Regions from separate parts of the Rhodoferax sp. PAMC 29310 genome, predicted to be linked through region 1. Evidence: predicted binding sites of a transcription regulator. Region 1 holds the regulator's gene; each other region holds the start of a gene.

What was found. The regulator FNR, encoded in region 1, switches genes on or off when oxygen is low (the NO sensors DNR and NnrR bind a similar motif). The targets are predictions, from matches to a motif close to TTGATNNNNATCAA.
Region 2: a site for FNR is predicted at 3,386-3,399, ahead of hemN (oxygen-independent coproporphyrinogen III oxidase). Genes of this name have one in related genera too.
Region 3: a site for FNR is predicted at 1,828-1,841, ahead of cyoA (ubiquinol oxidase subunit II). Genes of this name have one in related genera too.

Annotation. Positions count from the first base shown of each region.
Region 1 is NZ_CP072852.1:1,389,273-1,394,906, reverse strand. It holds gene ylqF (ribosome biogenesis GTPase YlqF) at 1-198, shown strand, start outside; gene J8G15_RS06345 (2Fe-2S iron-sulfur cluster binding domain-containing protein) at 193-489, opposite strand; gene J8G15_RS06340 (cation diffusion facilitator family transporter) at 569-1,222, opposite strand; gene J8G15_RS06335 (fasciclin domain-containing protein) at 1,599-2,054, shown strand; gene fnr (fumarate/nitrate reduction transcriptional regulator Fnr) at 2,151-2,870, opposite strand; partial or broken gene hemN (oxygen-independent coproporphyrinogen III oxidase) at 3,022-4,419, shown strand; gene J8G15_RS06320 (sulfite exporter TauE/SafE family protein) at 4,429-5,106, shown strand; gene J8G15_RS06315 (sensor domain-containing diguanylate cyclase) at 5,156-5,634, shown strand, end outside.
Region 2 is NZ_CP072852.1:3,010,654-3,016,287, forward strand. It holds gene J8G15_RS14005 (IS1182 family transposase) at 1-1,275, shown strand, start outside; gene hemN (oxygen-independent coproporphyrinogen III oxidase) at 1,894-3,282, opposite strand; gene J8G15_RS14015 (nitric-oxide reductase large subunit) at 3,589-5,634, shown strand, end outside.
Region 3 is NZ_CP072852.1:4,260,080-4,265,713, reverse strand. It holds gene J8G15_RS19770 (IS481 family transposase) at 1-141, opposite strand, end outside; gene J8G15_RS19765 (MFS transporter) at 425-1,759, opposite strand; gene cyoA (ubiquinol oxidase subunit II) at 1,917-2,972, shown strand; gene cyoB (cytochrome o ubiquinol oxidase subunit I) at 2,989-4,998, shown strand; gene cyoC (cytochrome o ubiquinol oxidase subunit III) at 5,000-5,634, shown strand, end outside.

The sequences.
Region 1 (5,634 bases):
GCAGAAATTGCCATCTACGATTTCCGCGCCGCTCTAATGGGACGCATCACGCTGGAAACGCCAGAGGAGTTTGCAGAGTGGTTGGCCGCAGGGCAGAAGATGGATGCTGAGCGTCAGGTGAAGAAAGATGCCATTGAGCTGGACCGAAAAATTCGGTTCAAGAAAGTCCCCAGGCCCGACTCGCGGTCGGCGTCATAGGTCTTCTCGACCCAACGTGAGGTCTGAGCAAGGGTAGGCCACACAAGGCAGGACGTAGCCCTCAGCCTTCTCTTCGGCACTCAGGCCAGGCCATTCCATCTCGTAACGAACCGACCCTTTCGAGAGCTTTCCGATACAGGTTCGGCAGTTGCCGCCCCGGCAAGAGCTGGGCCAATCGATGCCGCCTTGCTCCATGGAGACTAGCAGGGGTTGCTCGGTCCATGCGTCAAATTGTTGCTGGTCGGGTTCGGTGATCGCTGTATAAAAAAGTGGTGCGTCTGGGGCATTCATGCCAGTATTATATTGTGATGAGAAATGGCACTATAGGCATATGGAGTAAGCGAAGGCAGCTATCAAATAAGTAGCTATTTCAGCCCGCGTCACCGTGCTCATGATTGGCTGGGCCAGCCGCCAGTTCGGTGCGGGCCTGGCGCAGCACCTGCCAGCCGCCATGCAAGGCCAGACCGGATATGATCGCAGCCACCACCGCGTCAGGCCATGCTTGCCCGGTGCCAAATACACCCACGGCGGCGGCCATTACCGCTAGGTTGCCAATGGCGTCGTTGCGTGAGCACAGCCAGACGCTGCGCATGTTGGCGTCACCCTCACGAAACGCGTACAGCATCCAGGCAACGGCCACATTGGCTACCAGTGCTACCAAACCGATCGCTCCCATGGTCGGCGCGTCTGGCACGGCGCCGTTCAGGGCGGCCCACGCCGCCCGCGTCAGAATGAACAGTCCAAAGGCGATCATGCTGAGCGCCTTCACCATTGCGGCGCGGGCGCGCCAAACCAAGGCCGCCGACAAGACTGCAAGAGACACGGCGTAGTTGGCAGCGTCGCCGGCGAAGTCAATCGCATCAGCAAATAGCGACAGCGAACCCGAGGTGTAACCCGCCAAGATCTCCACCAAAAACATGAAGGCGTTGATGATCAAGGCAATCCACAGGATTCGCCGGTACCGATCCATGTTTTCGAAGGACGATGCGGTGGGTGTTTCGTGTTCGCAGCAGTGAGCAGACATGGTTCTCCTTAAATTGACTCTATTGGGAACCCTTTAGTCACTCCAGTGTCAAGTGACATTGTTGCTGCGATGGACGACCCAATTTCCAAGGCTTGACAAGGAAGAGGTTGCCGTAACCAACCGTATAGTTTTTGTCAAACCTTGTTGCGAGTGGTGCGTCGTCGCTGAACAATGTTCAAGCCGGTAGATGGGCAATACGCTCTTGAAGCGAGGCATTTCTGAGGTTAGTTCAGCCAATGGTTCTTTTCAACTCATAAAGATACCAATTAGTAATAATTTAAACCATAAAGAAATTATGGATACTTATTGGTTGTATTATTCGGCCACGTCACATCTTTGACGCGTCATACCTGACATTCATTTTTAGGAGAGCTCCATGAAAAAAACCATTCTTGCAACCGCGTTGGCTTTTGGCGTCGCTTTTTCTGTTCAAGCGAAGGACATTGTTGACACCGCTGTTTCTGCTGGGACTTTCAAAACCCTGGCCACGGCGTTGACCGCTGCCGGTTTGATTGACACGTTGAAAGGCCCAGGCCCGTTCACCGTGTTTGCCCCGACTGATGCGGCCTTCGCCAAAATTCCGAAAGCTGATCTTGATGCGCTGTTGAAAGACAAAGCCAAGCTGACTTCGGTATTGACCTACCACGTGGTGCCCGGCAAAGTGATGGCTGCCGATGTCAAAGCCGGCAAAGTCAAAACTGTTCAGGGTTCTGAGATCACTGTCAAAACTATGGGAGGTGTCATGGTGGATGGCGCCAAGGTCACTGCGACAGACATCGTGGCTGACAATGGCGTGATCCACGTGATTGACAGCGTGATCATGCCCAAGTAACTGCGGGCTCAAAGTTGGGCTCCCTGCGAACTACAGACCGCGGGGCGCCCACAAAAAAAGCCGGATGATCCGGCTTTCTTTAATGGGTCTGTGTGATCAATTGCAGGCTTTGGGGTTGACGATGTCTTTCAACATCTCGGCATCCACAATACGAATGTGGCGCTGTTTGACTTCCACAATGCCGTCTTCCACAAACTTCGAAAACGTGCGGCTCACGGTTTCCAGTTTCAAGCCCAGGTAACTTCCAATTTCCTCGCGCGTCATGCGCAGGACCAATTCGGTTTTTGAAAACCCACGGGCGTTTAATCGTTGAACCAGATTCAGCAAAAACGCGGCCAGTCTCTCTTCTGCGCGCATGCTGCCCAGCAGCAACATCACGCCGTGCTCACGCACAATTTCGCGGCTCATGATTTTGTGCACATGGCGCTGTAATGAAATCACTTCCCGCGAGATTTCTTCAACGCGATTAAAAGGCATGACGCATACCTCGGCATCTTCCAAGGCAACAGCGTCACAAGTGTGTTGGTCATTCACGATGCCATCCAGCCCAATGATTTCTCCAGCCATCTGAAACCCGGTCACTTGGTCCTTGCCATCTTCAGAGACGACGCTGGTTTTGAAAAAACCAGTGCGAATGGCGTACAGACTGGTGAACCTCTCACCGGTTCGAAACAGCGTTGTACCTCGCTTGACTTTGCGTCGCGCCGCCACCACTTCGTCGACACGGTCCAATTCGTCCGGCGTCAATCCAAGTGGCATACACAGCTCCTTCAGATTGCAACTGGAGCATGCGACTTTTAAGGTGATGGGGTTCATGCAGACCATTCTGGCACCAATTGACGTCTGACCCCGCACTTCCTGATGTAGGTCAAATCAATTGGCAGGTCCTATTTCATTCGAGGTTGATCTGAGTCAAGGTTTTGATGTGGGGTTGAAGGCATATTTCCAGCCTTGCCAAGGATTGCCTATGAATGCCGATGCGGCCCCCCCTGATTTAAATGACGTGCTCAATCGGTTGAATGCTTCTGGTCCCCGCTACACCTCCTTTCCTACCGCTGATCGATTTGTCGAGGCCTTTGCCGAGCTTGAGTACAAGCAGGCGCTGGCCCAACGCCGCTCTGGGCCGACGGTGGCCGCACGGCCGATGTCCCTTTATGTGCATATTCCGTTTTGTGAAACGCTGTGCTACTTCTGCTCCTGCAACAAAGTCGTTACAAGTGAGCATGGACATGCGGACACGTATTTGAACTACTTGAGTCGCGAGGTAGAGCTTCACACGGCCGAGTTGGGCGCGGGGCAGTCGGTGAGTCAACTGTATGTGGGAGGCGGCACACCTACCTTTTTGACCGATGCCCAGCTGGGCGATTTGATGAGCATGTTGCGGCGAAATTTCAAAATGCTTCCGGCCGGTGAGTACGTCATCGAAATCGATCCGCGCACCCTGGATTCCGATCGACTGGACGCACTGATGCTGCTGGGTTTTAAACGCTTGAGTATTGGCGTTCAGGATATTGACCCGGCAGTTCAAATGGCGATACACCGGATTCAACCTGTTGAGCAAGTGGTCTAACTGTTTCAGGATGCCCGCCAGCGCGGTTTTGATTCGATCAACGTGGACCTGATTTATGGCCTGCCCCAACAAAGTTCGGAATCGTTCGAGCGTACGCTGTCACAAGTCATCGAGTGGCGGCCCGACCGCATCGCACTCTATGCCTACGCCCACCGGCCGGCGCACTTCAAACCGCAGCGCCATATCAGCACCGCTGCGCTTCCTAGCGACGCGGCCAATCTGGTCATGCATTCCAACTCAATTGCGGCGTTGCGAGCTGCTGGTTATGTGTTCATTGGCCTGGCTCATTTCGCCTTGCCCACCGATGTGTTGGCCATTGCCAAACGACAGGGTCGTCTGCATCGCAATTTTCAGGGCTTCAGCACCCAGCCTGACTGCGATTTGATCGAGTTGGGTGTATCTGTCATTGGGCGAGTTGGTCCCAGTTACAGCCAAAACGCGAAAACCATGGAGTCATATTCTGACCGCCTGGATCAGGATCTTTTTCCGGTTGTTAGTGGTGTCGCCCTGAGCCGTGATGACCTGATTCGGCGCGCCATCATCATGTCACTAATGTGTCAGGGGGATGTCTCGTTTGAGTCTGTTGAATTGGCCTATCTCATCGATTTCCGCCATTACTTTGCCTCCGAATTGTAGTCACTGGCGCCTTTCACGGATCAGGGGCTGGCCACAGTAGATGATGCTGGCATCCATGTGTCTGAGCCCGGCCTGCATTTTGTCCGGGCCATGGCCACGGTCTTTGACCGGTATCTACAGACTGACCGCACACGCGCCCAGTTTTCAAAAGTCATCTAGCATTGCGTGATGCAGACTTCTCTCGCGGTAACCGCACTATTAATGGGACTGGCCGGTGGGCCGCACTGCATTGCCATGTGTGGCGCGGCCTGCGCTGGCATTGGTCAAGCAGCCGGCCCTTATAAAAACTCTGCTTTGCTTGGATTTCAATTGGGGCGATTGGTGGGCTATTCCGCACTGGGCGCGCTGGCGGCTGCTTCCATGCAAGGGCTAGGCTGGCTGACGGTTCAGTCGACCGCACTTCGACCCGTATGGACACTGTTTCACGTCGCCACCTTGGTACTAGGTTTGTTGCTGATGTGGAAAGCCCGGCAACCCATCTGGCTGGAGGCAACTGGGCGCAAAATTTGGGCGGGGGCTCGCTCCCTGGCTCAAGGGCGTGGGCGAGGTGCGCCGCTGGTCATTGGTGCTTTGTGGACGTTTCTGCCCTGTGGCCTGTTGTACTCGGCATTGTTGGTTGCTTCGCTTAGTGGTCAAGCCGTGGATGGCGCCATGGTGATGGCCTTGTTTGCGCTTGGGTCCGGTGTGTCCTTGTTGGCGGGGCCTTGGCTTTGGTTGCGATTGGGCGGGGGAAGCACGGGTGATTGGGGGGTCAGAGTTGCTGGATTTGCCTTGGCCGCAAGCGCAGCCTGGGCGCTTTGGATGGCGTATGCGCATGATGCCGCGCCGTGGTGTGTCACCCCGTAAAGTAGGCAAACCGGTATGATGATAAAGAAATAATGCGGAGGATCCACCTATGACGTCACCTGTGTCTCCTGACGAAGCGACAAGGATGAAAGCTTTGGACGTTTACCAGATCATGGACACACCGGCAGAGCAAGCCTATGACGACGTCGTCAAACTGGCCGCTGCGATTTGTGACGTTCCCATTGCGATGGTGTCCTTGCTGGATACAGAGCGTCAGTGGGTCAAGGCCCGGGTGGGGTTGAAAGTGTCACAAATACCGATTCAAGATGCTTTTTGCTCGCATGCAATTGCCAGCGAAATGGAAGTCATGGAGGTAAGGGATATGGCAAACGACCCTCGCTTTGCCAATCACGCCTTTGTAATCGGGGAGCCCGGCATTCGGTTCTATGCCGGTGCACCTTTGGTGACCCCCTCTGGCGTCAAGCTGGGCACAGTGTGTGTCATTGACCGGGTTCCCAGAGCACTGGATTCGCGTTCCAAAGCCGCATTGCTTGCTCTGTCCCGGCAAGTGGTTTCCTTGCTGGAGTT
Region 2 (5,634 bases), 1.6 Mb from region 1:
GACTGGCTACCCCAAGGCCATCTGGTCTACTTCATCAACGACACCGTCGACAGCCTGAACTTGAGTGGGTTTCATCTTCGCTACGAAGCAGGGGGCCCGCGCAATCAGCCGTTTCACCCGGCCATGATGGTCAAGGTTTTGGTCTATGCATACGCTACCGGCGTATTCAGTTCACGCAAGATCGCCAGAAAGCTGTTTGAGGACGTGGCCTTTCGCGTGCTCGGCGCTGACAACTTCCCCGCCCACCGCACGATACGGGCTTTTCGCGCCCTGCACTTGAGCGAGTTCACTGACCTGTTTGTCCAAGTCGTACTCCTGGCGCGCGAAATGGGCTTGGTCAAACTGGGCACCATCGCCGTGGATGGCACCAAGATCAAGGCCAATGCCAGCCGCCACAAGGCGATGAGCTATGGGCGCATGCAAACCACAGAGATCGACCTCAACGCCCAAATTGCAGTCTTGCTGCAAAAGGCGGCCAACACCGATGAGGCCGAGAAGAACGAACCCGACCTTGACATCCCCGCTGAGCTTGAACGCCGGCAAACTCGGCTGGCAGCCATTGTTGCAGCCAAAGCCCGCCTTGAAGAGCGCCGGCGTCAAAGCGACACCCAGCGTGGGCGCAGCCCCAGCGACGAACGCCAACCCAAAGACAAAGACGGCAAGCCCAAGGGTGGCAAACCATATCAGCGTGACTTTGGTGTGCCTGCGGCCAAAGCCCAGGAAAGCTTTACCGACCCCGAATCACGCATCATGAAGCGTGCCGGTGGTGGCTTTGATTACAGCTATAACGCCCAAACCGCAGTCGATGAGAGCGCGCACATCATCGTGGCCGCCGAAGTGGTCAACACCAGCTCGGATGTGCAGCAATTGCCCATGGTGTTGGCGGCCGTCAAGACGCACACGGGAGTACAAGCGCAGCAGGTGCTGGCCGATGCGGGCTACCGCAGTGAGGCGGTGATGGCAGAGTTGGCAAAAACGCAGCCACAGACCGAATTGGTGATCGCGTTGGGGCGCGAGGGCAAAGTATTGGCCAAGCCCCGCGATGCCAAGCGCTACCCGCACTCGGTAGCGATGGCGGCCAAGTTCGACACCGAACAAGGCAAGCTTGACTACCGCAAGCGCAAGTGGATTGCAGAGCCGCCCAACGGCTGGATTAAAAACGTTCTGGGGTTTCGCCAGTTCAGCATGCGGGGGTTAGAAAAGGTGAAAGCCGAGTTCAAGCTCGTTTGTCTGGCGCTCAATCTTCGCCGAATGGGGGCGATGCAGGCGAGTTGAGTGAGAAAGCGCACCAAAACCACAAACGGGGCGATCCTGAGCCTGCTTGAACCGGGCTTGGCCGATAAAGACGATGGCGTTGACGAACATGTTCACCATCGGCCAGACCGCATTGAGCGGCCTATGAACCAATTCGCCCTCGTTTAAAGCCTTCTGCCGCCCAGACTCCTAGGGAACTTCCGAAGGGGCTCGCCCATGACACCATGGAGCCCGTTTTCCCCAAAACTGGACCACGCCCCCGACTGACCGCTTCCGCCTTCATTGCAGTCGCTCAAAGGCGTGCACCTCAAACTTCATCGTGCAGCCTGTGCCATTGCTCGCCATGCCCCACGACGCCCAGCCCCGGGCCCCGGTTACTTGTAAAGTTGCTCTCCCCCATTGAGATCGGTCACGCAAAAGCGTCGGCCAAATACGGGAGTTCGGCTCCCCTTTCCGCCCCGGCGGGGGTGAAAGAGGTTGGGGGATAGCGGGGAATGAACAAGGCCGTGGCAAGCCGTACGCTCACTCACAAGCCCCAAACAATTACATAGGTTTTAGCCCGCTAGCGCACGCAGAAAAAGCGCAAGTCGCTATCAATATAGAAGCAGTATTTCCAGGCAATGCCAGCCAGAGAAAACCTCAAATCAGCTTCGAGAACTTGGCTGTCGACTGCGCCAAGTGTTTGTCAAACACCATGCCCACCGCCCGCACAAACATGCGGCCCTTCGGCGTGACGTGGATGCTGTGGGCGTCCACGGTGATCAGGCCGGCGTCTTCGTAGGTTTTCAGCTGGCTCAGCTCGTCGGCAAAGTAGCTCACAAAGTCAATGCCGTGGGCGACGTTGACGGCGGCAAAGTCGACCGGGCCGCTGCACATCAATTCCATGATGACTTGGCGGCGCAACACGTCGTCAGCGGTCAGGGCAAAGCCTTTTTCCACGGGCAGGCGGCCCGCGTCCAGGTGCTCGTAATAGGCTTTGACGGTGCGCACCGACTGGCTGTAAGAGTGGCCCACTTTGCCTATGGCGGAGACGCCAAAACCGATCAAATCACAGTCAGCCCGCGTGGTGTAGCCCTGAAAGTTGCGGTGCAAGGTTTTGTCCAGCCGGGCTTTGTTGAGCTCGTCTTCGGGTTTGGAGAAATGGTCCAGCCCGATGTAGATGTAGCCGGCCTCCAGCAGGCGGCGCACGGACATCAAAAAGATTTGCAGGCGCAGCTCGGCGCTGGGCAAATCGGCTTCGATGATGAGGCGCTGGGCTTTGAAGCGGCTGGGCAGATGGGCGTAGTTGTACAGCGCAATGCGCTCGGGCGAGAGCTCAATCACGCGGTCTAGCGTGCGGTTGAAACTTTCCAGCGACTGTTTGGGCAGGCCGTAAATCAGGTCAGCGTTGATGGACTCAAACCCGGCCTGGCGGCTGGCGGTGACGGCTTCTTCGACCATCTCGTAAGGCTGAATGCGGTTGACCGATTGCTGCACGGCGGCGTCAAAGTCTTGCACGCCAAAGCTGGTTCGGTTAAAGCCCAACTCACCGAGCATGGCCATGGTGCCGTCGCTGACGGTGCGGGGGTCAATCTCGATGCCCAACTCGGCATCCGGCAAGAAATTGAAGTGAGTGCGCAGCAAGGCCATGAGCTGGCGCAGCTCGTCCGGGGTCAAAAACGTGGGGGTACCGCCGCCAAAGTGTAGCTGCGCGGTGCGCCGGTCCGGCCCAATGCGGGCGGCCACCAGCTCAATTTCTTTGGCCAGGTAGCGCAGGTACTCGGTGGTGCGGCTGTGGTCTTGGGTGATGATTTTGTTGCAGGCGCAAAAGTAGCACAGCGACTCGCAAAACGGCACGTGGATGTAGATCGAGAGCGGCGGATTTTTGTTGGCGTCCGCGGTGCGCTGCTCCAGGTAATTGAAGTAGTCGGCCTCGGTGAACTCGCCGTGAAAACGGTCGGCGGTGGGGTAAGAGGTGTAGCGAGGACTCAGCTTGTCGTAACGGCGGATTAACGCTTCAGAAAACTCGATGTCGGGGAGCTGTTGCATGGGATGGGTGCCTGTGTCAGAGCTTGTTGGAAGGGGCTGAAGGCAACGCCTCGCGCCCAGCCTTGTGTGGGTGTTATTTTCAAACAGATAAACCGCGCCCACCTTGACTCAAGTCAAGTGAAACGCGCTGGACGATCACGTGTTGCGTGGCGGGTGAATCCAGATCGAAATACGATTAAATTCAAATAAAGATGTATTTTATTTGCCTCTTTAATGTAAGAAGTATTTAGATGCATCTATTGCAGTTCAAGGCCGTTTCCGGTGTGACCTGCGATTCGTTTCAACTCCTCTGAAAGGTCATCCACCATGCACGCCACGCGCAAACTCTGGACCTGGCTCGCCACTATCTGTGTGCTGTCATTTGCAGTCCTGGGTTGGGTCGGCTCAGAGATTTATCTCAAAGCGCCGCCCATTCCCAAACAAGTCATCAGTACCGAGGGCAAAGTCCTCTTCTTCGAGGGTCAGGTGCAGCACGGGCAAGAGTCCTGGTTGTCCGCTGGCGGCCAGCAGCTGGGCTCGGTCTGGGGCCACGGCAGCTATGTGGCACCCGATTGGTCGGCCGACTGGTTGCACCGCGAAGCCCTGGCGCTGCGTGCCATTTGGGCCGAGCGCGATCACGGCCAGGCCTTTGAGACTTTGAGCGTCGGCCAGCAAGCCGAGCTGAACGGCCGCCTCAAAGCCGAGATGCGCCACAACAGCTATGACGCCGCCACGAACACCATCACGCTGTCACCCGACCGGGCTGAAGCGGTGGCCAGCGTGGTGGACCACTATGTGAAGTTGTTTGGCACCGACCCCGGCATGGACGCCCTGCGCGAGCAATACGCCATGAGCGCCGGCACCCTGCCCGACCCGGCGGACCTGCAGTCTTTGCCCGCATTTATTTTCTGGTCGTCTTGGTCTGCGACCACCGATCGTCCTGGTGAGACGGACCTGAGCTACACCAGCAACTGGCCGCATGAGCCGCTGGTGGGCAACACCCCCACGGTGGGCGCCGGCATGTGGTCGATTGCCAGCATCATCTTCATGATTGCCGCCATTGCGGGCATGATTTTTGTGCACTCCACTGCCAAAGAAGAGGGCGACCCCGCGCCGCCCAAGAACGACCCGCTGTTTGACCTGAAGCCCACGCCCTCGATGCGGGCCACCCAAAAGTACTTTTTTGTGGTGATTGGCTTGATCCTGGCCCAGGTGGGCATGCGCGTGGTCACCGCCCACTACGCGGTCGAAGGCCAGAGTTTCTTTGGCTTCCCGCTGGCGCAAATTTTGCCGTTCACGGTGAGCCGCACCATTCACACCCAGTTTGCCGTGTTGTGGATTGCCACCGCGTGGCTGGCCACGGGCTTGTACATTGCACCCGCCATCTCGGGCCATGAGCCCAAGTACCAAAAGCTGGGCGTGAACCTTTTGTTCTACGCCTTGTTGTTCATCGTGGTTGGCTCCACCGCCACCGGTTGGCTGGGCACCTTGCAACACCTGGGCAACGACTACAGCTTCTGGATTGGCAACCAAGGCCTTGAATTCACCAGCATGGGCCGGGTCTGGCAAGTGCTGCTGTTTGTGGGCTTGTTGTTCTGGGTCACGCTGTTGGGCCGGGCCTTGATGCCTGCCCTGAAAAGACCGTCAGAGAGTCGCGGCCTGATCACCATGGTGTTTCTGGCGGCCCTGTGTATTGGCGGCTTCTACGCCAGCTCACTGGTCTGGGGCCAAAAGACGCACTACGCCATGATCGAGTACTGGCGCTGGTGGTTGGTGCACCTCTGGGTGGAAGGCTTCTTTGAGGTGTTTGCCACGGCAGTCATTGCGCTGCTGTTCACCCGCCTGGGCCTGATCCGCGCGGCCACGGCCAACAGCGCCATCGTGCTGGAGACCATTGTGTTTTTATTCGGCGGCATTCTGGGCACCTTGCACCACCTGTATTTCACCGGCACCCCCACTTTTGTGATCGCGATTGGCGCCATGTTCTCCGCACTTGAAGTGGTGCCTCTGGCATTGATTGGTGTGGAGGCGTTTCGCAACTACCAGCGCTCCAAGGCGGCGCCCTGGGTTCAGAGCTACAAATGGCCCATTCTGTGTTTCATTGCCGTGGGTTTCTGGAACGTGGTGGGCGCAGGCTTGCTGGGCTTCACCATCAACACCCCGATTGCGCTGTACTACATGCAGGGTCTGAACATGACGGCGGCACACGGCCACGCGGCGCTGTTTGGCGTGTACGGCATGCTGGGCATTGGCCTCTTGTTGTTCTGCGTGCGTGGCCTGTCTGACCGGTCCGCCTGGTCTGACAAGCTCCTGCAACCGATGTTCTGGTCACTCAACATTGGCCTGGCCATGATGGTGTTCTTCTCATTGGTG
Region 3 (5,634 bases), 1.7 Mb from region 1:
ATCTTCGCGCTCTTTCCACTTGCGAGCGGTGGCGGGCGTGATGTTGTATCGGTCGGCCAGCGCACTGGCACCAGCGGGCGAGGTCCTTATCTCAGCGCGTGTGCGAGGGGTGGTTCGGGCGCAGGGATGGACTTGACTCATGACGTCTTCTCTCCTTGTAAGGACGCAATCACGCCCCGCATCAACTGGCGAGCTTTGAATAAGGGCCAGCTGCGGACGGGAACATGATCTCACGGGACGCGACAGCTAGGCAAAGGGCCACGGCACCGAGGAAACCAAGTAACTCCATCGCCCAAGAGGCAGCCTACTCCAAGTTAATCGGTGAGTGCGGGGCGAGCTCAACGCAGATGCAGTCGCCCAGCCACTCAGCCACTAAGCCACTCAGCGACTGCCTCATGCGCGTCGCACGTGATGACGATACAGGCTAGCCACGCAGCTCACGCGCTTTGTTCACGCGCAGGGCGACCAGCGTGCATACCGCACCCGAGAACAGGTACACGCCCATGAAGCCCAGGCCAAAGTGGGCTGACAAACCCAACGCCACCAGCGGGGCGAAGGCCGCGCCAATCAGCCAAGCCAAGTCGGCCGTCAAGGCCGCGCCGGTGTAGCGGAATTTGGGTTCGAAGTTGGAGGTGACAGCACCTGCCGCCTGCCCGTAGGACAGTCCCAGCAGGGCAAAACCGACCAGAATGAACAGATCCTCGCCAAACACATCATTGCTGAGCAGCATGGGTGCCACAAAGCTGAACAGCGCGATAAGAATTGCCAGCGAACCCAGCGTATTGCGGCGGCCAAAGCGGTCGGCAATCCAACCCGAGGCCACCACGCCAACCAGCGCGATGGCACCGCCAATGATCTGCACCATCAGCACATCGTCAACGGATTGGTTGGAATACAGCTTGATCCATGACAGTGGAAACACCGTGACCAGATGGAACAAGGCGTAGGTCGCCAAGGATGTAAACGCACCAATGAAGAGGTTGCTGCCTCGGGCCTTGATCAATTCACCCACATCGCTGGGGGCCAAGGAGTTGTCTTTGAGCAATTTTTCATACTCGTACGTCACCACCAAACGCAGTCGCGCGAACAGTGCCACCACGTTGATGGCAAAAGCCACATAGAAAGGAAAGCGCCAGCCCCACGCCAAGAAGTCAGCGTCTGACAGTTGGGAATTCAAATACCAAAATAGCGCTGCAGCGATCATGAAGCCCAGCGGAGCACCCAACTGGGGAATCATGGCCCACCAGCCGCGCTGCGCCTTTGGCGCTCGCATCGCCAGCAATGACGGCAGACCATCCCAAGACCCCCCCAGCGCAATACCTTGTGAAAAGCGAAATATCGACAACAGCACGATGGCGGTGAAACCGATCGAGGACGTACCGGGCAGAAAGGCGATGCCTGCCGTGGAAACACCCAGCAATAACAGCGCCCCAGTCAGCTTCACGCCACGCCCGTAATGCTTTTCAATTTTCATGAACACCAGCGTCCCGAAAGGGCGGCCGATAAAGGCAAATGAAAAGATCACAAAGGCCCACAACGTGCCCTGAAGCGGATCAAGGAACGGGAAAAAGACGGATGGAAACACCAGCACAGACGCGATGGCGTAGACAAAGAAGTCAAAGTACTCTGAGGCACGCCCCAAGATCACGCCCACCGCAATTTCACTGGGTGCAATCGTGTGTTCGTCGGCAACCGCCTCATTGGGGTTGTGGGCAGTGCCGGGCGCAGAGAGGTCTGGGGGGCTAAGAGTGGGCGTCATACGGGCTCCTTTTTCAGTCTAAGTCAGTCATTTTGTACCGTGCAGAGATTCTTATGAAAGAAAATTTATTGACATAGGACAAAACGTCCAATGGTAAAGCCGAGTAGCAAGGCGTAAATTCCACACCCTAACCTAACAAAAACTTCATTGGTGTGGCATGTTAACGACTAAGAACGCTTTAAAGTGGCTTCGGCTGCTGATGATTCCGGCAGTGGCCTTACTCACAGGTTGTAACTGGGTGGTGATGAATCCATCGGGAGATATCGCCATTCAGCAACGCAACCTGATCCTCGTTTCCACGGGATTGATGCTGCTCATCATCGTACCGGTCATTGCACTCACCTTGCTATTTGCATGGCGCTATCGCAAAGCCAATACCAAGGCCGACTACCGGCCAGACTGGGACCACTCCACCCAGCTGGAACTGGTGATCTGGGCGGCCCCGCTGCTGATCATCATCGCGTTGGGTGCCATCACCTGGATCAGCACCCACACCCTGGACCCGTACCGTCCTTTGGGTCGCATTGACGCCAATCGGCCAGTGCCTGAAGACGTCAAACCGCTGGTGGTTGAGGTGGTGGCGCTGGATTGGAAATGGCTGTTCATTTACCCCGAACAAGGCATCGCACTGGTCAATGAGATGGCGGCACCGATTGATCGTCCGATTCAATTCAAGATCACCTCGTCATCCATCATGAATTCGTTTTTCATTCCCGCATTGGCCGGTCAAATCTATGCCATGCCTGGCATGCAAACCAAGCTCAGTGCGGTGATCAATAAACCAGGCGTGTTTGACGGCTTTTCCGCCAACTACAGCGGCCATGGATTCAACGGCATGCGCTTCAAATTTCATGGCTTGGCAACAGCTGATTTTGACAAATGGGTGGCCACCAACAAAGCCAGCGGCAAAGAGTTGAGTCGCGCCGAGTACCTGATGCTGGCAAAACCCAGTGAACGCGAGCCTGTACAGCGCTACGCCTCGGTCGATCCGGGTCTGTACAAGGCCATCGTCAACCGCTGTGTGGAAGCCAACAAGATGTGTATGGAAGACATGATGGCCATTGACGCCAGCGGTGGCATGGGCAAGCCCGGCACCTACAACCTGGCCTCCAGCACCTCAGCGACCGCATTAATCAGCGACCCCGGCAGAAAGTACGTTGCCGCCATGTGCAGCGTACGTGACCTTAGCACCGACTATCCCGTCGTGAATTAACTGCAGCATCTATCTCATGACTGAAACATTCGATCTCACGAAGTTTATTTTCGGACGCCTCACCTGGGAGTCCCTGCCCTACCACGACCCCATCATCCTGGCGACCTTTATTGGGGTGGCACTGGGTGGCCTGGGGCTGATGGCAGCACTGACGTATTTCAAAGTATGGGGAACACTGTGGCGTGACTGGCTCACCAGCATTGACCACAAAAAAATTGGCATCATGTACTGCGTGCTGGGTTTGATCATGCTACTGCGCGGGTTCACTGACGCGCTCATGATGCGGGCGCAGCAGGCCATGGCCTTCAACGGCTCTGAAGGCTTTTTGCCGCCGCACCATTACGACCAGTTGTTCACAGTGCACGGCGTGATCATGATCTTTTTCGTGGCCATGCCGCTGATCACCGGCCTGATGAACTTTGTAGTGCCGCTGCAAATTGGCGCTCGCGATGTGGCCTTTCCGTTTCTGAATAACTTCAGTTTCTGGATGACCGCCAGCGGTGCCATTTTGGTCATGATCTCACTGTTCATTGGTGAGTTTGGTCAAACGGGTTGGCTCGCTTACCCACCGCTGTCGGGCATTCAGTTCAGCCCCGGCGTGGGGGTTGACTACTACATATGGGCGCTGCAGCTGGCCGGCGTAGGCACCTTGCTTTCAGGCATCAACTTGCTGGTCACCATTGTGAAGATGCGCGCACCCGGCATGGGCATGATGAAGATGCCCATCTTCACCTGGACGGCGCTGTGCACCAACATCCTGATCGTGGCATCGTTCCCCGTGTTGACCGCTGTGTTGGGCTTGTTGTCCATGGACCGCTACATTGGCACCGCTTTCTTCACCAACGACCTCGGCGGCAACGCCATGATGTACGTGAATCTGATCTGGATCTGGGGTCATCCCGAGGTGTACATCTTGGTGCTGCCTGTGTTTGGCGTGTTCTCGGAAGTCGTGGCCACCTTCAGCGGCAAGCGTATTTTTGGTTACACCTCCATGGTTTACGCCACCTTGGTGATCACGATTCTGTCGTACGTGGTGTGGTTGCACCACTTCTTCACCATGGGTTCAGGGGCCAGCGTGAACGCCTTCTTTGGCATCACCACCATGATCATCTCGATTCCCACTGGGGCGAAAATCTTCAACTGGCTGTTCACCATGTACCGGGGCCGCATTCGCTTTGACGTGCCCATGCTGTGGTCGATTGGCTTCATGGTGACCTTCACCATTGGTGGTATGACCGGTGTTCTGCTGGCCGTGCCGCCCGCCGACTTTGTGCTGCACAACAGCTTGTTTCTGGTCGCCCACTTCCACAACGTGATCATTGGCGCGGTGGTGTTTGGCGCCATGGCCGGCATCAACTACTGGTTTCCGAAGGCCTTTGGCTACAAGCTCGATGCCTTCTGGGGCAAGGTGTCGTTTTGGTTCTGGTTCATCGGGTTTTACTTCGCCTTCATGCCGTTGTACGTGCTGGGGCTGATGGGTGTGACCCGCCGCATGAGCCGCTTTGACGACCCTTCGCTGCAAATCTGGTTCATCATTGCCGGGTTTGGCGCGGCGCTCATCGCCATTGGCATCGTGTCAACGTTCGTGCAGTTCTTTGTTAGCTTTCGCAAGCGCGAATCGTTGCGCGACCTCACCGGTGACCCCTGGGATGGCCGCACGCTGGAGTGGTCTACGTCGTCGCCCCCGCCCGCCTACAACTTTGCCTTCACCCCCGTGGTGCATGACAACGACGCTTGGTCTGACATGAAGAAGCGTGGCTACCAGCGGCCTGTGAACGGATTCATTCCGATCCACATGCCCAAAAACACGGCCGCTGGCATCGTGATTGCAGGCCTTGCCACAGCCATGGGGTTTGCGCTGATTTGGCACATGTGGGCGCTGGCTGCGCTGCTGTTCGCGTCGGTCATTGCGGTCTCCATTGCGCACACTTTCAACTACAAACGCGATTACCACATCCCTGTTGACGAGGTCGTCTACATCGAAGGGCTTCGCACCCAAGAACTCAACCGTTTAGCGGCCAACTGATATGACAGCAACCACTCTTCCTGTGACCCATGCCGCCTTGGGCGGCAATGGCACCAGCGCCAAAACACCCGACAACATGCAGTTCTATCTGCCAGGGGAACACCACCCCCAAAACGGCACGCTGTTGGGCTTCTGGCTTTACCTGATGAGCGACTGCTTGATTTTTGCAGTGCTTTTTGCAGTCTATGCCGTGGTCGGCCGCAGCTATGCGGCGGGGCCGTCCGGCGTCGAGCTGTTTGATTTGCCACTGGTGGCACTCAATACCTCTATGTTGCTGCTGTCGTCCATCACCTTCGGCTTTGCCATGCTGGAGATGCAGCGTCGCCGAGTCAAACCCGTGCTGGCCTGGCTGGCGGTGACAGGCCTGTTAGGTTGCGCCTTCATTGGACTGGAGCTGTACGAGTTTTCGCATTTGATCGGTGAGGGCGCAGTGCCGCAACGCAGCGCGTTTTTGTCTGCCTTTTTCACGCTGGTGGGCACCCACGGTTTGCACGTCGCCTTCGGTTTGGTGTGGCTTGTCGTGCTCATGTTGCAGGTGCACCGGGGCGGCTTGGTGGCTGACAACCGCCGTCGCCTGATGTGTCTGTCGATGTTCTGGCACTTTCTGGACGTGGTCTGGATTGCTGTCTTCACTTT